4 regions of the Massilia hydrophila genome follow, and region 4 is predicted to be linked to each of the others. Evidence: predicted binding sites of a transcription regulator. Region 4 holds the regulator's gene; each other region holds the start of a gene.
The links. The regulator LexA, encoded in region 4, represses DNA repair genes until DNA is damaged. The targets are predictions, from matches to a motif close to ACTGTATNNNNATACAGT.
Positions count from the first base shown of each region.

Region 1: the regulator LexA is predicted to act here: its motif matches at 2,407-2,424, upstream of dinB (DNA polymerase IV).
Region 2: the regulator LexA is predicted to act here: its motif matches at 1,469-1,486, upstream of imuA (translesion DNA synthesis-associated protein ImuA).
Region 3: the regulator LexA is predicted to act here: its motif matches at 1,797-1,814, upstream of LE190_RS05265 (ATP-dependent helicase).

Region 1 is NZ_JAHYBX010000006.1:77,030-81,238, forward strand. It holds gene LE190_RS15110 (DVUA0089 family protein) at 1-59, opposite strand, end outside; gene LE190_RS15115 (recombination-associated protein RdgC) at 277-1,173, opposite strand; gene dinB (DNA polymerase IV) at 1,262-2,374, opposite strand; gene LE190_RS15125 (S8 family peptidase) at 2,518-4,197, opposite strand.
Region 2 is NZ_JAHYBX010000001.1:503,088-507,296, forward strand. It holds gene LE190_RS02250 (putative Na+/H+ antiporter) at 37-1,275, opposite strand; gene imuA (translesion DNA synthesis-associated protein ImuA) at 1,505-2,239, shown strand; gene LE190_RS02260 (Y-family DNA polymerase) at 2,169-3,740, shown strand; gene arfB (alternative ribosome rescue aminoacyl-tRNA hydrolase ArfB) at 3,771-4,166, opposite strand.
Region 3 is NZ_JAHYBX010000001.1:1,137,254-1,141,462, reverse strand. It holds gene LE190_RS05265 (ATP-dependent helicase) at 1-1,756, opposite strand, end outside; gene LE190_RS05260 (hypothetical protein) at 2,244-2,417, shown strand; partial or broken gene LE190_RS05255 (chromate transporter) at 2,427-2,998, shown strand; partial or broken gene LE190_RS05250 (chromate transporter) at 2,995-3,587, shown strand; gene fghA (S-formylglutathione hydrolase) at 3,652-4,209, shown strand, end outside.
Region 4 is NZ_JAHYBX010000001.1:623,587-627,795, forward strand. It holds gene purF (amidophosphoribosyltransferase) at 1-69, shown strand, start outside; gene LE190_RS02755 (cystathionine gamma-synthase family protein) at 87-1,328, shown strand; gene LE190_RS02760 (tetratricopeptide repeat protein) at 1,439-2,161, shown strand; gene lexA (transcriptional repressor LexA) at 2,210-2,842, opposite strand; gene rpsF (30S ribosomal protein S6) at 3,137-3,523, shown strand; gene priB (primosomal replication protein N) at 3,572-3,865, shown strand; gene rpsR (30S ribosomal protein S18) at 3,909-4,199, shown strand.

The sequences.
Region 1 (4,209 bases), on a different contig from region 4:
GCTTGTGCCAGCGAGGCCGAGCCGAGCAATGCAATGGCGAAAAGCTGTTTGAGTTTCATCTTGGCGGTCATCCCTGAAAGTTAATCGGAAGTTGCCGAAAACTTTTAGCAAGGAACGTGCCAATTGTTAAGTCAATGTTAAATAACGAACTTTTTTCGCGGCACTAGATACGCTGTAAAGATCGCCGACGACGCCCTCCCACCTTTGGCGGAAGGTGCTTGGAAACACCTTGTTTTCCAGGGAAATGGCCGGTGCCAGCGCGCACCGGCCAGGGATTCAGGCCTTGGCTTCGCCGCCCAGGGCCTCGACCACGTCGGCCAGCAGCTTGGCCAGCTCGCCCGTCATCAGGGTGATGTCGTTGTCGAAACGCTCATCGTCGCTGTAGGTGACGGCTTCGCCTTCCTTGATCACGTCCAGCGGTTTGACGCCCTTGATCGCCAGCGATTCGGTCAGCACAAAGCTGATGCGGTCGTTCCAGGTCATGGCCAGGCGGGTGCACTGCTTGCCGGAAGCAATGTGGCGGCGGATATCGTCCGGCTCCAGCGTATGCTTCACATAGCGCACGGCGGCGCGGCTTTCGCCGGTGGCGCGCAGTTCGGTGTCCTGGTCAATGGTGAAACCGTAGGGCGCTTCGTCCGCTTCCAGCCAGCCGGTCATCACGGCCACCGGCGAGCGCTGCACGCGCAGCGATTCCAGCGGCATGCGGTCCACGGCCTTGAGCAGCAGCTTGATGACGTCGTCCGCCTTCGACGGGCTGGCCGCGTCCACCACCAGCCAGCCATTGACCGGATCGATCCAGACCCAGACGTTGCTGCGGATCGAGAAAGCGCGCGGCAGCAGCTCGTCGGCCACGCGCTCCTTCAGTTCCTTCATGGCTTTTTTACCGGGCGGGAAGCCCTGCTGCTCTTCCAGTTCGGCGGCCTTGGCCTTGGCGACCTGGTTGATGACCGAGCTCGGCAGCAGCTTCTTCTCGGTACCCAGCATCATCAGCATCTGCTTGTTGACGACGTGGACGAGCTTGCCATTGCCGCGTGGCGAATCCCAGCCCTGGCGCAGCAGTTCATTGCTGCTGGCGGGCGTGAAAGCCTGCGACTGCAGCGCTTCTTCCATTTGTTCGGGGTTGAATGCCCAGGGAGCGGGCAGGCGGTAAATCTGGAGATTCTTGAACCACATACGCTGTTATCCGATTGTTTCAGTATTTCAAGGGAACGACATTCTACGCTGCCAACTGGACATTACGGCCGGCAGCGGCGGGAAAAAATTAATCTGTTGCCGAGCCGTCAATGGCCTCGACGATGGCGCCGGGCATTACGTCGTCAAACAGGCGCAGCTGCTCGGCCGTCTCGGTATCGCCCAGGCGTACGCCCACGCCGAGCAGACGTACCGGCCGGCTGTGACGGGCCCAGCCGGTTTCCATCAGGCGCGCGTAGGTCGGCATGTGCGGCGCGTGGCCGGCACACTCGACGGTAGTCTGCTGGAAGTCCGAAAACTTGATTTTTACGAAGAGCTTGTGGATGAATTTCTCAGCGCCATTGCGCTTGATACGGCCCAGCAGGTGCTCGACCAGTTCCGGCAGCAGCTTCAGGCAGGCATCCAGGCTGGGCACGTCGGGCGTATAGGTTTCCTCGGTGCTGACCGACTTGCGCTCGCGCGAGGTATTGACTGCGCGCTCGTCGATGCCGCGGCAGAGTTTGTACAGGCGGTAGCCGAAGCTGCCGAAGTGTTCGGTCAGGCGCTCGATGCTCCAGTGGCGCATGTCGCCGCAGGTCTGCAGGCCCAGGCGGTGCATCTTCTCGGCGGTCACCTTGCCGACGCCGTACAGCTTTTTCACGGGCAGCGCGGCGACGAAGGCATCCACCTCGTCCGGACGCACCAGGAACAGGCCGTCCGGCTTGTTCCAGTCGCTCGCGATCTTGGCCACGAATTTGTTCGGCGCCACCCCGGCCGAGGCCGTGATGCCGACGGTGTCGAAGATGCGCTGCCGGATCTCCTGCGCGATCAGGGTGGCGCTGCCCTTGCAGTGGGGAGAGTCGCTGACGTCGAGGTAGGCTTCGTCGAGCGAGAGCGGCTCCACCAGCTCGGTGTAGTCGCGATAGATGTCCATGATCTGGCGCGAGGCAATCCGGTATTTTTCCATGGCCGGCGGAATCACCAGAAGCTGCGGACAGAGCTTCATGGCCTGGGCCGTGGCCATGGCCGAGTGGATGCCGAACCGGCGCGCTTCGTAGTTGCAGGTCGCGATCACGCCGCGCTGGTCGGGACGGCCGCCGACGGCGAGCGGACGCCCGCGCAGCGAAGGATCGTCGCGCATCTCGACCGACGCATAGAAGCAGTCGCAATCGCAGTGGATGATTTTACGGAGCGGGGAATTCACATCGACGTCGTCAGGTGACGGCAAGGCCGACTACTGTTATTTCATACAGTATCCGTTTTTTCTTGCAGGACGTCAAAAAAAGGCGCGGCATGCCGCGCCTTCGGGAGGAAGTCGGCGCCCGCGAGCGCCGCTTCATCCGTGGCTTACCAGTTCAGCTGCAGGGTGTACTTGCCGCTGGTCGAACCGGTACCGCCACTGTAGTACACCACGCGCACATAGCGGGTCGAGGCGGTGCTGCCGGTGTTGGCCGAGCTCACGTTGTCGGCTGCGCCGGCGCCGTTCTCGCTACGGCCGAGCAGCGTGCCCGCGCTGTTGTACACGTACAGGTCGTAGTCCGAAGTTGCGCCCGGGGTCATGGTCGCGCTCAGGGTCTTGCCTGCCGGCAGATCGACACGGAAGTAATCGGTGTCGGTGCTGCTGCCCATGTTGGCGTTCACCGTGGTGCCGGCGGTCGAGACCAGGTCGGCGCTCGAGAGCGTGTTGTTCGACTCGGTTTCGGCGATGGTCGGACCGGTCGGGGTGGTGGTACCGCCGATCGCCGCATTCACCGCCGCGGTCGCGTCCACGATACCGGTACCGCAGCCCGAGCAGCTCGCCGGGAAGGCGCGCGCGGTCGATTTCAGCATGCTTTCCACCTGGTCCGGGGTCAGGGTCGGCTTGGCGGCGAACATCAGCGCGGCGACGCCGGCGACGTGCGGGGTGGCCATCGAGGTGCCCTGGTAGCCGGCGTAGTTGTCCGAACCCGGGGTCGAGGTGCCCGCGTTCAGGGTCGAGATCACGCTGTAGCTGCCGTCGCCGCCTGGCGCCGCCACGTCGACCAGGGTGCCGTAGTTCGAGTAGGAAGCGCGGCCGCCGGTCTTGCCGGTGGCGGCCACGGCGATGACACCGGAGCAGTTCGCCGGGCTGGCGTTGCTGACGTTCATGTTGTCGTTACCGGCCGCCACCACCACGACCGAACCGCGCGAACGGGCGCCATTGATCGCGCTCTGGGTGGTTGCATCGCAGGCGCCGGTGCCGCCCAGCGACATGTTCAGCACCTTGGCCTTGTTGGCATTGGCCGGCACGCCGTTCACGGTGCCGCCCGAGGACCAGGTGATCGCGTCGGCGATGTCGGAGGTATAGCCGCCGCACTTGCCCAGCACGCGCACCGGCACGATCTTGGCGTTGTACGCCACGCCTGCCACGCCCAGGCTGTTGTTGGTCTTGGCGGCCACGGTACCGGCCACGTGGGTGCCGTGCCAGCTCGAGCCCGACGCCGGCGAGCCGGTGCCGCACTCGCCCGCGGCCACCCAGTCGCCCGGATCGCTGGCATCGCTGTCGCGGCCGTTACCATCGTTGCCGATGGCGGCGGTGCTGATGAAATCGTAGCCCTGCAGGATCTGGCCGCTCAGGTCGGCATGCGGACGGTAGCCGGTGTCGATCACGGCCACCACCACGCCGCTGCCGGTGGACTTGTCCCACGCGGTCGGCAGGCGCAGGCCGCCGGTGGTGTCGGTATAGTGCCACTGCTGGGCATAATAAGGATCGTTGGCGGTCGCCATGTGGGTCATGATGCGGTCCGGCTCGGCATATTCGATGCTCGGATCGCGCGCCATCATTTCGGCGGCCAGCTTCTTCACCTCGTCGAGGTGCTTGCGGCCGTTCAGCTTGAACACGTGGGCGCCAGTCGAGATGGTGTGGCTGCTGCTCACCAGCATGCCGAATTCCTGGCCGGCGCGGTCCAGTTTGGCCTTGCGGTCGGCAGTCACGGCGGCGGCGCGGGCCAGGCCCTTGGCGGCCGGCGCCGAATCCTTGTACTTCACGATGATACGGTCTGTCTCCACGATGAATTTCTG
Region 2 (4,209 bases), 120 kb from region 4:
CGCATCCTCCATTTGCCCGCACCCGCTGCGGGTGGATCACACCAGGAACAGCGCCGCCGCCACGCAGGTCGGGCCCAGCGCCCCCAGGAACAGCCCGCCCATGCCGATCGAGCCGTCCTCGAAACCTTCGCGCAGCAGGGCGGCGCCGGCCGGATTCGGTGCGTTGGCGATGACGGTCAGCCCGCCGCCGCCGACCGCGCCGGCCACCAGCATGTACTTGGCATGGTCGGACAGCCCTTCGATCAGCGAACCAAGGTAGGTCAAGGCCGCATTATCGGTGATTGCCGTCAGGGCCAGCGCGCCGAAGAACAGCGCGGTCGGCTCCAGGCTCGACACCAGCGGCTGCAGCCACCACTGCTGCATGCCGCCCAGCACCACCAGCCCGGCCAGGAAGAAGCCGACCAGCAGGCCTTCCTTCAGGATCAGCGGCGACTGGTGCTTCGGATAGGCCTGGGTATACCCGAGGAAGAACAGGAACAGGCCGATGAACAGCACCGGATGGTGGGCCGCGAGCACCACCCCGGCCAGTAGCAGCAGGTGGACGGCGGACACGATGCGGGGCATGCGCACGTCCTGCACCACATTGCCGGGCGCGAGGTGGCGGCGCAGCAGCAGGGTGACCACGGTGGCATTGAACAGCACCGCCAGCGCGGCGCGCCAGCCGAAGGTGGAGGCCATGAAGGCGCTGTCCCAGCCCCAGGTGCCGGCCACCATCAGCACCGGCGGCGCGGCATAGGAGGTGAGGGTGCCGCCGATCGAGACGTTGACGAACAGGACGCCGAGCGCGCCGTACTTGAGCCATTCGGGCACGCCGGGCCGGAACACCTGCGGCGCCAGCATCAGGGCGGCCAGGGTCATCGCGGCCGGCTCGGTGATCAGCGAGCCGGAGAGCGGCACCAGGGCCAGGCCGAGCCAGCACAGGGCGACCTCGGTGCGCACCGGCGCCAGCCGCGCGATCAGGGCCAGCAGGTCGCGCACGGCGTCGAGCACCGGCTGCGAGGCCGCGATCACCATCACCACGAACACGAACAAGGGCTCGGTGTACTGGCGCGACTCGGCATAGGCAACGGCCTCGCCGCCGCCGGCCAGCAGGGCCATGGCCAGGATCAGCACGAAGGCCCAGAAGCCGAACACGACTTCGACCTCGCCCAGCAGGTGGAACAGCCCCGCATGGCGCGGATGGCGCCGCGCGAGCGTATGGAACAGCTTGGTGGAGAAAGTATGGACGAGGGCGATCGCGAACAGGATGGCGCCGGTGAGCTGGAGCGTCGTCACAGGCGGACTCCGTGGCGTGCGGGAGACAGGTTGTGCATTGTCTGGATAAAAATTGAAGAGCCAGCATTATTCCACGATTCGCCAGCGCGGCCCGCATGCTTCTGCATTGCAGCAGCTTTAGCTTCTGTCAATACCAGTGCCTGACTGGTATGTCCAGAATGAATACATCTTGCCAAATCGCGGCTCAGCGAGTACTGTATGTTTATACAGTATTTGTTTGCCAACTCCCATGAACCTCTCATCCAACGCGGGGGCCTGTGCTCCTGTTGCGCCGGAGGCCCTGCACCCTTCGCTATGGCGCGCTTCGCAGCTGGCGCGTGCCGGCACGCGCTGCGTCGATACCGGCCATGCGCCGCTCTCGTCCCAGCTGCCGGGCGGGGGCTGGCCGGCCGGCAGCCTGGTCGAGCTCCTGCAGCAGCAGCCCGGCATCGGCGAGATGCGCCTGCTGCGCCCGGCCCTGCAAGCCTGCGCCGCACGCCGCATCGTCCTGCTGCAGCCACCCCATCCGCCCCAGGCCCTGGCGCTGGCCGCGCTGGGGCTGCCGCCTTCGCAGCTGCTGTGGCTGCGCACCGAGCGTGGCGCCGACGCACTGTGGGCGGCCGAGCAGGTGCTGCGCAGTGGCAGCTGCGGCGCGCTGCTGTTCTGGGCCAGCCATGCGCGCGGCGAAAGCCTGCGCCGCCTGCACCTGGCGGCCCAGGGCGGCGAAACCTTGTTCTTCATGCTGCGTCCGCTGGCCGCCGCGCAAGACGCCTCGCCGGCCCCGCTGCGCCTGGCGCTGCGCCCGGCGGCGGGTGGCTTGCACATCGATTTCCTCAAGCGCCGTGGACCGCGGCGCGAGGCGCCCCTGTTCCTGCCGCTTGGCCTGCCCCTTACTTCTTCTCTCTTGCAACGACATGCGTTTGTGGATCGGCCTGCACCTGCCCCAGCTAGCACTCGACGTCTTCAGCCCCAGCTGGCTCAGTGACGCGTCCGGCGGGGAGCGCACCGACCCCGGCAGCGTCGTGCTGGAGCAGGAGCGCGTGCTGGCGATGTCGCCGGCGGCGCGCGCCGCCGGGATCCGTCCCGGCATGCGGCGCGGCGGCGTGCTGATGCTGATGCCCGGGGCGCGCCTGCACGAGCGCAGCCCGGCGCGCGAAGCCGAGGCGCTCGATGCGGTCGCGCTGGCGATGCTGCAATTCACGCCCCAGGTCGCGCAGCAGGAAGAAGCGACGCTACTGCTCGACATTGGCGCCAGCCTGCGCCTGTTCGGCGGCATCCGCGCCCTGTGCGCACGGGTGCGCGCCAGCCTGCGCACGCTCGGCTTCAGCGCCGCCATCAGCTGCGCGCCGACGGCGCGCGGCGCCTGGCTGCTGGCGCGCGCCGGCTCGCCAGGCGGGTCCCATGATGCGGCGGAGGGCGGACGGAGCGGCCGCCCCCGCCGCTCCCTGCGCGCGCTGCGCATGGCCTCGCTCGAGCGCCGCCTGGCGCGCCTGCCGGTGGCGCTGTTGCCGCCGGCCCGGCCGTATCTGGCCTGGTTCGAAGGCATCGGCTGCGAGCGCCTGGGCGAACTGCGGCGCCTGCCGCGTCCGGGCCTGCAGCGGCGTTGCGGGCGCGCGCTGCTCGACATGCTCGACGCCGCCCACGGCCTGCAGCCCGAACTGTTCGACTGGGTGGCCGCGCCCGACAGTTTCCGCGCCCGGCTGGAACTGTTCGACCGCATCGAGCAGGCCGAGCTGCTGCTGGCCGGCGCCCACCACCTGGTACTGCAGCTGACCGGCTGGCTGTGCGCGCGCCAGCTGGCGGTGGAACGCATCACGCTGCTGATGGAGCACGAGCGCGGACGGGTGGCGATGGCGCCGACCGCGCTCGAGATTGCCCTGGCCGAGCCCGGCTGGCGCGACGAGCACCTGGTGCGCCTCCTGAAGGAAAGGCTGGCGCGCCAGGCCTTGCCGGCGCCGGTGATCGGGCTCGGCCTGGAAGCGCGGCAGCTGCGGCCGATGGCGCCGCCGACCGCCTCGCTGTTCCCCGAGCCCGGCGGCAGCGAGGAAGACCGCATGCGCATGCTCGAGCTGCTGGTGGCGCGGCTGGGACCGGAAAACGTGCTGCAGGCCCTGCCGCAGGCCGACTACCGGCCCGAGGTCGCCAACGAATGGGTGCCGGTGCAGGAACTGCGCGCGGCAGGGCAGGGCACGCGCAGCCAGGCCCGCCTGCCGCCGGACCTGGCCAGCCTGCCGCGTCCGAGCTGGCTGCTGGCCAAGCCGATCGCGCTGCTGATGCGCAACCACCGGCCCTTCTATGGTTCGCCGCTGCGGGTGGCTTCCACGCCCGAGCGCATCGAGGCCGGCTGGTGGAGCGAGACCCAGACCCGCGACTACTTCATCGCTGAAGGGCAGGACCACGCGCTGTACTGGATCTACCGCGAACGCATCGTCGGCGCCGGCGAGGATGCCGAGCCGCGCTGGTACCTGCACGGCCTGTTCGGCTGAGCCGGCGCGGCCGTCCTGGTTCGGCCGGCCCTAGTCGAGGACCTTGCCGCGCAGGGCCTTGACCCGTCCGCTGCGCGCCTTGCCGTCGAGCCGGCGCAGCTGCGAACCGCGCGTGGGGCGGGTTGGGCGGCGCGCCAGCGGCACCGTGGCGGCCTGGTCGACCAGCGCCTGCAGGCGCTGCAGGGCATCCAGCCGGTTCTGTTCCAGGCTGCGCGAGCCTTGCGCCTTGAGCACGATGACGCCTTCGCGCGTGATGCGGGCGTCGCGCAGCGCCAGCAGGCGTTCCTTGACCGCCGCCGGCAGCGAGGAAGCGGCCACGTCGAAGCGCGCGTGCACCGCGCACGACACCTTGTTGACGTTCTGCCCGCCCGGACCCTGCGCCCGGATCGCGCTGAACTCGACTTCTTCCGGATCGATGACCACCATTGCCGCTCCCATGCCTGGCCAGGCGGCCAGGACCGCATTGTAA
Region 3 (4,209 bases), 510 kb from region 4:
CCGCGCTCCACTCCTGCCCCTTGCTCGAATGGATGGTGGACAGGATCACATAGTCCTCGTCCAGCAGGGGCGGACCGGCGCGGTCGCTGGTCGCTTCCGGCGGGTCGAGTGTGATCTCGGCCAGGAAGCTTTCGCGCGTGCCGTGCCCCGCCGCCAGCTGGACCAGCTGCTCGAGGTCGGCGGCGCGCACGGCGGCATCGTCGTGCATGCGCTCCAGGTGCGGCTGGTACCACTGCTTCACCAGCTCGATGTCGGCCGGCCAGCGCAGTCCGGGCGTGCGCAGGCGGCGATACAGCGCGCCGAAGGCGGCCCAGTCGGCCGCGCTCCTGGCCGGCGCCCCGAAGGCCTCGACCGCCGCCGCCGCATCGGTGGCCTCGCCCACGGCGTCCAGCAGGCGCGTGGCACTGGCCGGCCCGATGCCGGGAATTAGCTGGACGGCGCGGAATCCCGCCATGCGTCCGCTCGGGTTCTGGGCGAAGCGCAGCACCGCCAGCACGTCCTTGATGTGGGCTGCCTCCAGGAACTTGAGTCCGCCAAACTTCACGAAGGGGATGTTGCGGCGCATGAGCTCGAGTTCCAGGGCAGCGCTGTGGCTGGCCGCGCGGAACAGCACCGCCTGCGCGCGCAGCGCGATGCCAGCCTCGCGCTGCGCGAGGATGCGCCGGCACACCCAGCGCGCCTGCTCGGCTTCGTCCGGAATCAGCACCAGGCAGGGCTTGATGCCGGACTCCCTGTCGGTCCACAGGTTCTTGGCGAAGCGCTCGCGGGCACCGGCGATCACCGCGTTCGAGGCGTCCAGGATCGGCTGCGTCGAGCGGTAGTTGCGCTCCAGCGTGACAAGCTCGGCCGGCTGGGTGAAACGCTTCGGGAAATCGAGGATGTTGCGCACCGTCGCGCCACGGAACGCGTAGATCGACTGGGCATCGTCGCCCACCGCCATCACTCCCGCCCCGTCCGGTTTCATGCCGGCGATGATGTCCGCCTGCAGCCGGTTGGTATCCTGGTATTCGTCCACCAGTACATGGTCGAACAGGGAGCCGAGCACCGGTCCCAGCGCCGGATCGGCCGCCATCTCGGCCCAGAACAGCAGCAGGTCGTCGTAGTCCAGCACGTTCTGCTCCTGCTTGGCGTCGACGTAGGCGCCGAACAGGGTCTTGAGCTGGGCTTCCCACTCGCGGCACCAGGGAAAGCTCGCCTGCAGCACAGCCGCCAGGCTGTCGCGGGTGTTGACCACCCGCGAGTAGATCGACAGGCAGGTCCCCTTCAGCGGAAAGCGCTTTTCCAGGCCCGACAGGCCGGTCTCGTGGCGCACCAGGCCCATCAGGTCTTCGGCATCACCGCGGTCGTGGATGGTGAAGGACGGGTCGAGGCCGATGCTGCCCGCGTATTCGCGCAGCAGGCGGGCACCGATCGCGTGGAAGGTGCCGGCCCAGGGCAGTGTCAGCTGGCCGTGGGCGCCGCCCCCGCCGAACAGGCGCTGCAGCACGCCGCTGGCGCGCTGCGACAGCTCTCCCGCCGCGCGCCGCGAAAAGGTGAGCAGCAGGATGCGCTGCGGGTCGGCACCGGACTGGATCAGGCGCGCGACGCGGTGCGCCAGGGTATTGGTCTTGCCTGAACCGGCACCCGCCACGACCAGCAGGGGCCGCACGCTGGCCGCGCCGATATCGTGTTCGACAGCGGCGCGCTGCCCCGCATTCAGGCTGGCGAACGGGTCGTCGCTGGGCGGGACGGCAATGGCATCGGGTACGGCGGGCATGGGAGAACGGGACCAGGGAGCGGTGAACTGGAAATGCCATACTGTACATTTATCCAGTAGGCTTGCGCAAGACCAAATCCTGCGTTTTGCAAGCCCGCGCACGATTGCGAAGTCCGTCTCCATGCTGACTTGCTGGCAATCATGTCATGAAGTACATGCACATGTCCGGCTAAGTACTTCATCCGTAAAAAGTTTTCCGGATATCCACAAAGTCTGTGAATAAGTATGTGGAAAAGCGGGGGCTTGACATGGCGCATGCGGCCATCCGTGCGGCTTTCAACAATTTGCCTATTGGGAAGGCAGCCTCGATAGCCTCATAAATCAAGGGCTTACGTGCGTCGCCGGTGAATTGTCGGCACGCGGGCACAAAATTATTTTTTGGAAATTTTTGTGCATAAACCGCGGCGGCTCGCAGGCCATCCAGCGCTGCGCCGCGCCGCGCCGGCGCCGCCTACAATGGCTGCGCACCCACCATTGCGAGGACTCCATGAGCATCCATCCCGACCCCGAACTGAACCCCGGCGACGAAGCGCAACCCGGCACCCCGGGTGCTGGCGAAGACGTTTGCGAAGACTGTGCCGGCAGCGGCAAGGTCGACGGCAAACCCTGCCCAAACTGCGGCGGCAGCGGCAAGGTCATGCGCGGCATCGGCGGCGGCTGAGGCAGGTCCATGCGTGGGCAGGAAGCCGGCCGGCCGGGTCCGGCCTCGCGCACCGACCTGTTCCTGTCCTTCACCCTGCTGGCCCTGCAGGGCTTCGGCGGCGTGCTGGCCGTCGTGCAGCGCGAGCTGGTCGAGCGCAAGCGCTGGCTGACGCCCGACGAATTCATCGAAGACTGGGCAGTGGCCCAGATCCTGCCGGTCCGAACGTCGTCAACCTGGCCATGATGCTCGGCGCCCGCTGGTTCGGGCTGGGCGGCGCCCTGAGCGCCATGGCCGGCCTGCTGGCGCTGCCGCTGGTGCTGGTGCTGGCCCTGGCTACCCTGCATGCGCGCCACGCGTCCGATCCGGCGCTGGCCAGCGCCCTGCGCGGCATGGCGGCGGTATCGAGCGGACTGATCGCCGCCGCCGGCTTCAGGCTGTGCGCGGCACTGGCCAGGAATCCGCTCCCCTTGCCGTGGTCGGCCGCCATCGCCGCCACCGTGTTCGTGCTGCTGGCCTGGCTGCGGCTGCCGCTGGCCTGGGTACTGTCCGCCTTGGGCGGACTCGGCTGCGTGCTGGCCTGGCGCCGCCTGCGGCCATGACAGCCGCGGCGTCCGCTCTTCGTTCCAGCCTGGTGCTCGGCTGGCACGACTGGCTGGCCCTGTTTTGCATTTCCTGATGCTGTCGATGCTTTCGTTTGGTGGCGCGATTTCCACCAGCGCCGACATGCAGCGCTACCTGGTCGCGGACCGGGCCTGGCTGAGCCAGGCACGGTTCAGCGATGCGATCGCGCTAGGACAGGCGGCGCCGGGACCGAACGTGCTGTTCGTGGCCCTGCTGGGCTGGCAGCTGGGCATGAACACGGGCAGCATCGGCGCCGCCCTGGCCGGCGTGGCGCTCACCATGCTCGGCATCCTGCTGCCCTCTTCCGTGTTGACCTACCTGGTGGCGCAGTGGGGCCACCGCAACCGGGAACTGCGCGCGGTGCGCGCCTTCCGGCTCGGCATGGCGCCGGTCGTGATCGGCATGCTGCTGGCCACCAGCTGGATGCTGGCCGGCACCGGACTCGAGCGCGCCTGGCCGTTCTGGCTGCTGGCGGCCCTGAGCTGCCTGGTGCTCTGGCGCACCCGCGTTCATCTGCTGTGGCTGCTTGGCGCCGGGGCCCTGCTGGGCGCGCTCGGCTTCGTGTGAGCAGACTGGCAAGGCGGCGCGCGGCAAGGCATACTTGCGGCATTCTCCACTTCTTGACGAGCCCATGCCCGAACTCCTCAACGAACACGCCTGTTTCGGCGGCGTGCAGCGCTTCTACCGCGCCGACTCGCAGGCGATCGGCCTGCCGATGCGTTTTTCGGTCTACCTGCCACCCGGTGCCGAAGGCAAGCGCCTGCCGGTGCTGTTCTACCTGGCCGGCCTGACCTGCACCGAAGAGACCTTCATGACCAAGGCCGGCGCGCAGCGGGTGGCGGCGCAGGAAGGCCTGATCCTGGTCGCCCCCGACACCAGCCCGCGCGGCGCCGGTGTGGCGGGCGAAACCGACAGCTGGGATTTCGGCGCCGGCGCCGGCTTCTATGTCGACGCCGTGCAGGAACCCTGGGCCCGCCATTACCGCATGTACAGCCACATCCTGGAATTGCGCGAACTGGTGCTGGCCATGCTGCCGGCCGATCCGGCCAGGGTCGGCATCTTCGGCCACTCGATGGGCGGCCACGGCGCGCTGATGATCGCCCTGCGCAACCCTGAGCTGTTCCGCTCGGTTTCGGCCTTCGCGCCGATTGCGGCGCCGATCCGCGCCCCCTGGGGCCAGAAGGCCTTC
Region 4 (4,209 bases):
AAGGCCGGCCAGGTCGAGGATCCGGTGCGCACGCAGCTCAACCTGAACACCCCGGCGGTGGCCGAGTAGGCGGGACGGCGACTGCCATGAGCGAAACGAACCCCTACGGCTTCACCACCACCATCCTGCACAACGACCGCCGCAGGCCGGTCGAGCAGGGCTCGCTGCACAAGCCGGTGCATACCTCGGTCGCCTTCGGCTACGGCGACGCGCGCCAGCTGGCGGCCGTATTCCAGGGCCGGGAGCCGGGCTTCCGCTACGGGCGCCAGGGCAACCCGACCGTTGCCGCGCTGGAAGATAAGATCAGCAAGATGGAAGACGGCGTCGGCACCCTGTGCTTCGCCACCGGCATGGGCGCCATCGGCGCGCTGTTCCAGGCGCTGCTGAAGTCGGGCGACCATGTGGTTTCGTCCTCCTTCCTGTTCGGGAACACCAACAGCCTGTGGCAGACGGTGGCCGGACAGGGCGTCGCGGTGGACTTCGTCGACGCCACCGACGCCGCCAAGGTCGAGGCGGCGCTGCGGCCGGACACGCGCATCGTCTTCGTCGAGACCATCGCCAACCCGCGCACCCAGGTGGCCGACCTGGCGCGCATCGGCCAGCTGTGCCGCGAGCGCGGCATCCTGTACGTGGTGGACAACACCATGACCACGCCCTGGCTGTTCCGTCCCAAGGCGGTGGGGGCGGGGCTGGTGGTCAATTCGCTGACCAAGTCGATCGGCGGGCATGGCATCGCGCTGGGCGGCGCCCTGACCGACACCGGCCTGTTCGACTGGAGCGCGTATCCGAACATCGCCGCCAACTTCCGCAAGCAGGTGCCAGCGAACCAGGGCCTGGCCCAGCTGCGCGCCAAGGCGCTGCGCGACTTCGGCGCGGCGCTGGGGCCGGAAGCGGCGCACCATATCGCGGTGGGCGCCGAGACGCTGGCGCTGCGCATGGAGCGCACCTGCGCCAATGCGCTGGCGCTGGCGCGCATGCTAGAAGCCGATCCGCGCGTGGCCGCGGTGCACTACCCGGGCCTGGCCTCGCATCCGCAGCACGCCCTGGTGGCGTCGCTGTTCCGCAGCGGCGGTTCGCTGCTGAGCTTCGAGCTGGTTGACGCGATCGATCCTTTCGACTACCTGAACCGCCTGAAACTCGGCATCCCGGCCAGCAACCTGGGCGATACCCGTACCCTGGTGATTCCAGTGGCGCACACGATCTTCTTCGAGATGGGGGCGGAGCGGCGCGCCAGCATGGGCATCGCCGAGTCCCTGATCCGCGTCTCGGTGGGGATCGAGGATACCGAGGACCTGCTGGCGGACTTCCGCCAGGCGCTTGCGTCCTGAGCACCCGAAACATCATCATGGCAGCCCGCGGGCTGCCATTTTTGTTTCAGCGGTTGAGCGGGTACCGGCTTGCCCTTATCATGGGCCTTCTTTTGCCACTCCGAGCTGCCATGAAAACCAAGCTGTTCCTTGCATCCCTGCTGCTGTGCGGCGCCGCCCATGCCGGCGAACTGGACAACGCCAACGCCCTGTTCGAGAAGAAGGATTATGCGGGTGCGCTGAAGATCTATACGAAGCTGGCCGATGCCGGCAACCCGGAGGCGCAGCAGGCGCTGGGCCAGATGTACTGGTACGGCGAAGCGGGGCAGGTGGACGAGGCCAAGGCCGAGGCGCTGTTCAAGAAATCGGCCGCCAAGGGCAACAAGGTCGCCGCCGCGTCGCTGGCGGTGATGGAGCAGCGCGTCAAGCGCCGCAAGGACATCGACTACTGGATCAGCGGCTACGACGGCGAAGACCTGAAATCGGGCGAATTCCGCTGCGCGACACCGCGCATTCCGGCGATGTCGAAGATCAATGCCGACATTGACCGCATCGGCGCCGCCATCACGACCTGGCAGGATTGCTACAACCGCTACGTGACCAACCTGAACGCGGCCACGCCGCTCACCAAGCGCGTCCCCGAAGACATCCGCAAGCTGATGAAGAAGGACGAGCTGGAAAAGTCGACCGCCTACCTGGAGCAGTTGCAGGCCAACCTGCAGGAAGAGGCGAAGGTGAGTTCGAAACTGGTGCTGGCCGACTTCGAGGCCTGGCGCAAGGCGACCGACGCCTATGTCTCCGAGCACAACAAGATGGTCAAGAGCAACAGCTCGACCCTGTTGAAGGGGAAATAAGGGGTAAAAAAAAGGCGGGCATGCAGCCCGCCAGTGTGCGTTCCAGCCTTAGTGCCAGCTGCGCATCAGCCCGACCGCCAGCCCTTCCAGCGCGAACTCGTCTTCCGGCTTTACCTGGATGACCTTGAAGTCCGGATTTTCCGGCAGCAGTTCGACCAGGTTGCCGGTCTTGCGGTAGCGCTTGACGGTGACCTCTTCACCGAGGCGCGCCACCACGATCTGGCCGTTCTTGGCGCTGTCGATCTTCTTGACGGCGAGGAAGTCGCCGTCGCAGATGCCGGCATCGCGCATCGACCAGCCCTTGACCTTCAGCAGGAAGTCGGGACGGGCCGAGAACATCGCGGCATCGACGGAATAGGTGGCTTCCACGTGTTCCTGGGCCAGGATAGGGGAGCCGGCGGCGACGCGGCCGACCAGCGGCAGCGACATCATGAGATTCGGCGGCGGCATCGGAATCTGCTCGACCGAGGCGCCAACCAGGCGGATGCCGCGCGAGGTGCCCGGCGAGATCTCGATGGCGCCCTTGCGCGCCAGGGCTTGCAGGTGTTCTTCGGCGGCATTCGCCGACTTGAAACCCAGCTCGGCCGCGATTTCGGCGCGGGTCGGCGGAAAGCCGGTGTTGTCGATCGCTTCCTTGATCAGGTTCAGGATCTGTTCTTGCCTTGCAGTGAGCTTGAGCATGGGTGGTCTACGGCATTAGTTATAAGAGCAGACTGTATTTTTGTACAGTATTCCCGGATGCGCAAGGGCAAACACGGGAAAACTGCAAAAAAATGCTGCAACGCGGGCCACGCGCGCCCGATTGTGGTCCGATTGTGGCGTGCACCACGCATCTCAAGGCGCGATCGCGACCATGACAGCCTGGCCCTGGTTCCCATTCGCGCGATTTTCCGGCTATAATGGCAGGCTTTCCCTTCCCACACTCGTCTTGACGCCGAGGTGGGCATTTGTTTAAACGTCCTCAAGGAGTGTTGCATGCGTCATTATGAAATCGTTTTTATCGTCCACCCGGACCAGAGCGAGCAAGTTCCGGCGATGATCGAGCGTTACAAGACCACGGTGACCAGCCGCGGCGGTAACATCCATCGCGTGGAAGACTGGGGCCGCCGTCAAATGGCGTACCAGATCCAGAAGCTGCCGAAAGCCCACTACATCTGCATGAACATCGAGTGCGACAACGAGACCCTGGTCGAGCTGGAAACCGCATTCAAGTTCAACGATGCCGTCCTGCGTCACCTGACCGTCAAGATGAAGAAGGCCGAAACCGCACCGTCGCCGATGATGAAGTCGGTCCAGCGCGAAGACGCAGCCAAGAGCCACCGCGCTGAAGCAGCCGCCGCTGCCCCGGCCGCCGCCGCTTAAGCTGTCACCGGGTTTTCCCGGGAATCCGAAACGAAGCAAAGCAGCGCAGTGAACCAGTTCCAGCTCATCGCGACCATCGCGGAGCGAGACGTCCTGCGTTTCACCCCGGCCGGCGTCCCCATCGTGGGCGCGATCCTGATGCACGATTCGCAGCAGGTCGAGGCCGGCGTGGCAAGGCAGGTCGCGTTTGAAATCCCTGCGCTCGGCGCAGGCGAGATTTCAGGCAGGCTGGAAAGTGCCGAACTCGGCGCCGCCTACCGCTTCAACGGATTCCTCGCACGGAAGAACCGCAACAGCAAAGCCTTGGTGTTTCACATCATTGATTTCAGTGCCGCAGAGTAAACAAGCCCGCGGCGCAACCTAGATTAGATACAGGAGCCTCGAAATGGCATTCGGTAAAAAGTTCGACAAAAACAAAGCCAAAGAAAAAATGAAGCGCAAACAGCAGAACCCGCTGTTCAAGCGCAAGAAATTCTGCCGCTTCACCGCCGCCGGCGTGGAACAGGTGGACTACAAAGACGTCGACACCCTGAAGGACTTCGTCCAGGAAAACGGCAAGATCATGCCGGCACGCCTGACCGGCACCAAGGCGCACTACCAGCGCCAGGTCGACACCGCCATCAAGCGCGCACGCTACCTCGCGCTGCTGCCGTACACCGACCTGCACAACGCCTAAAGCGCGGCAC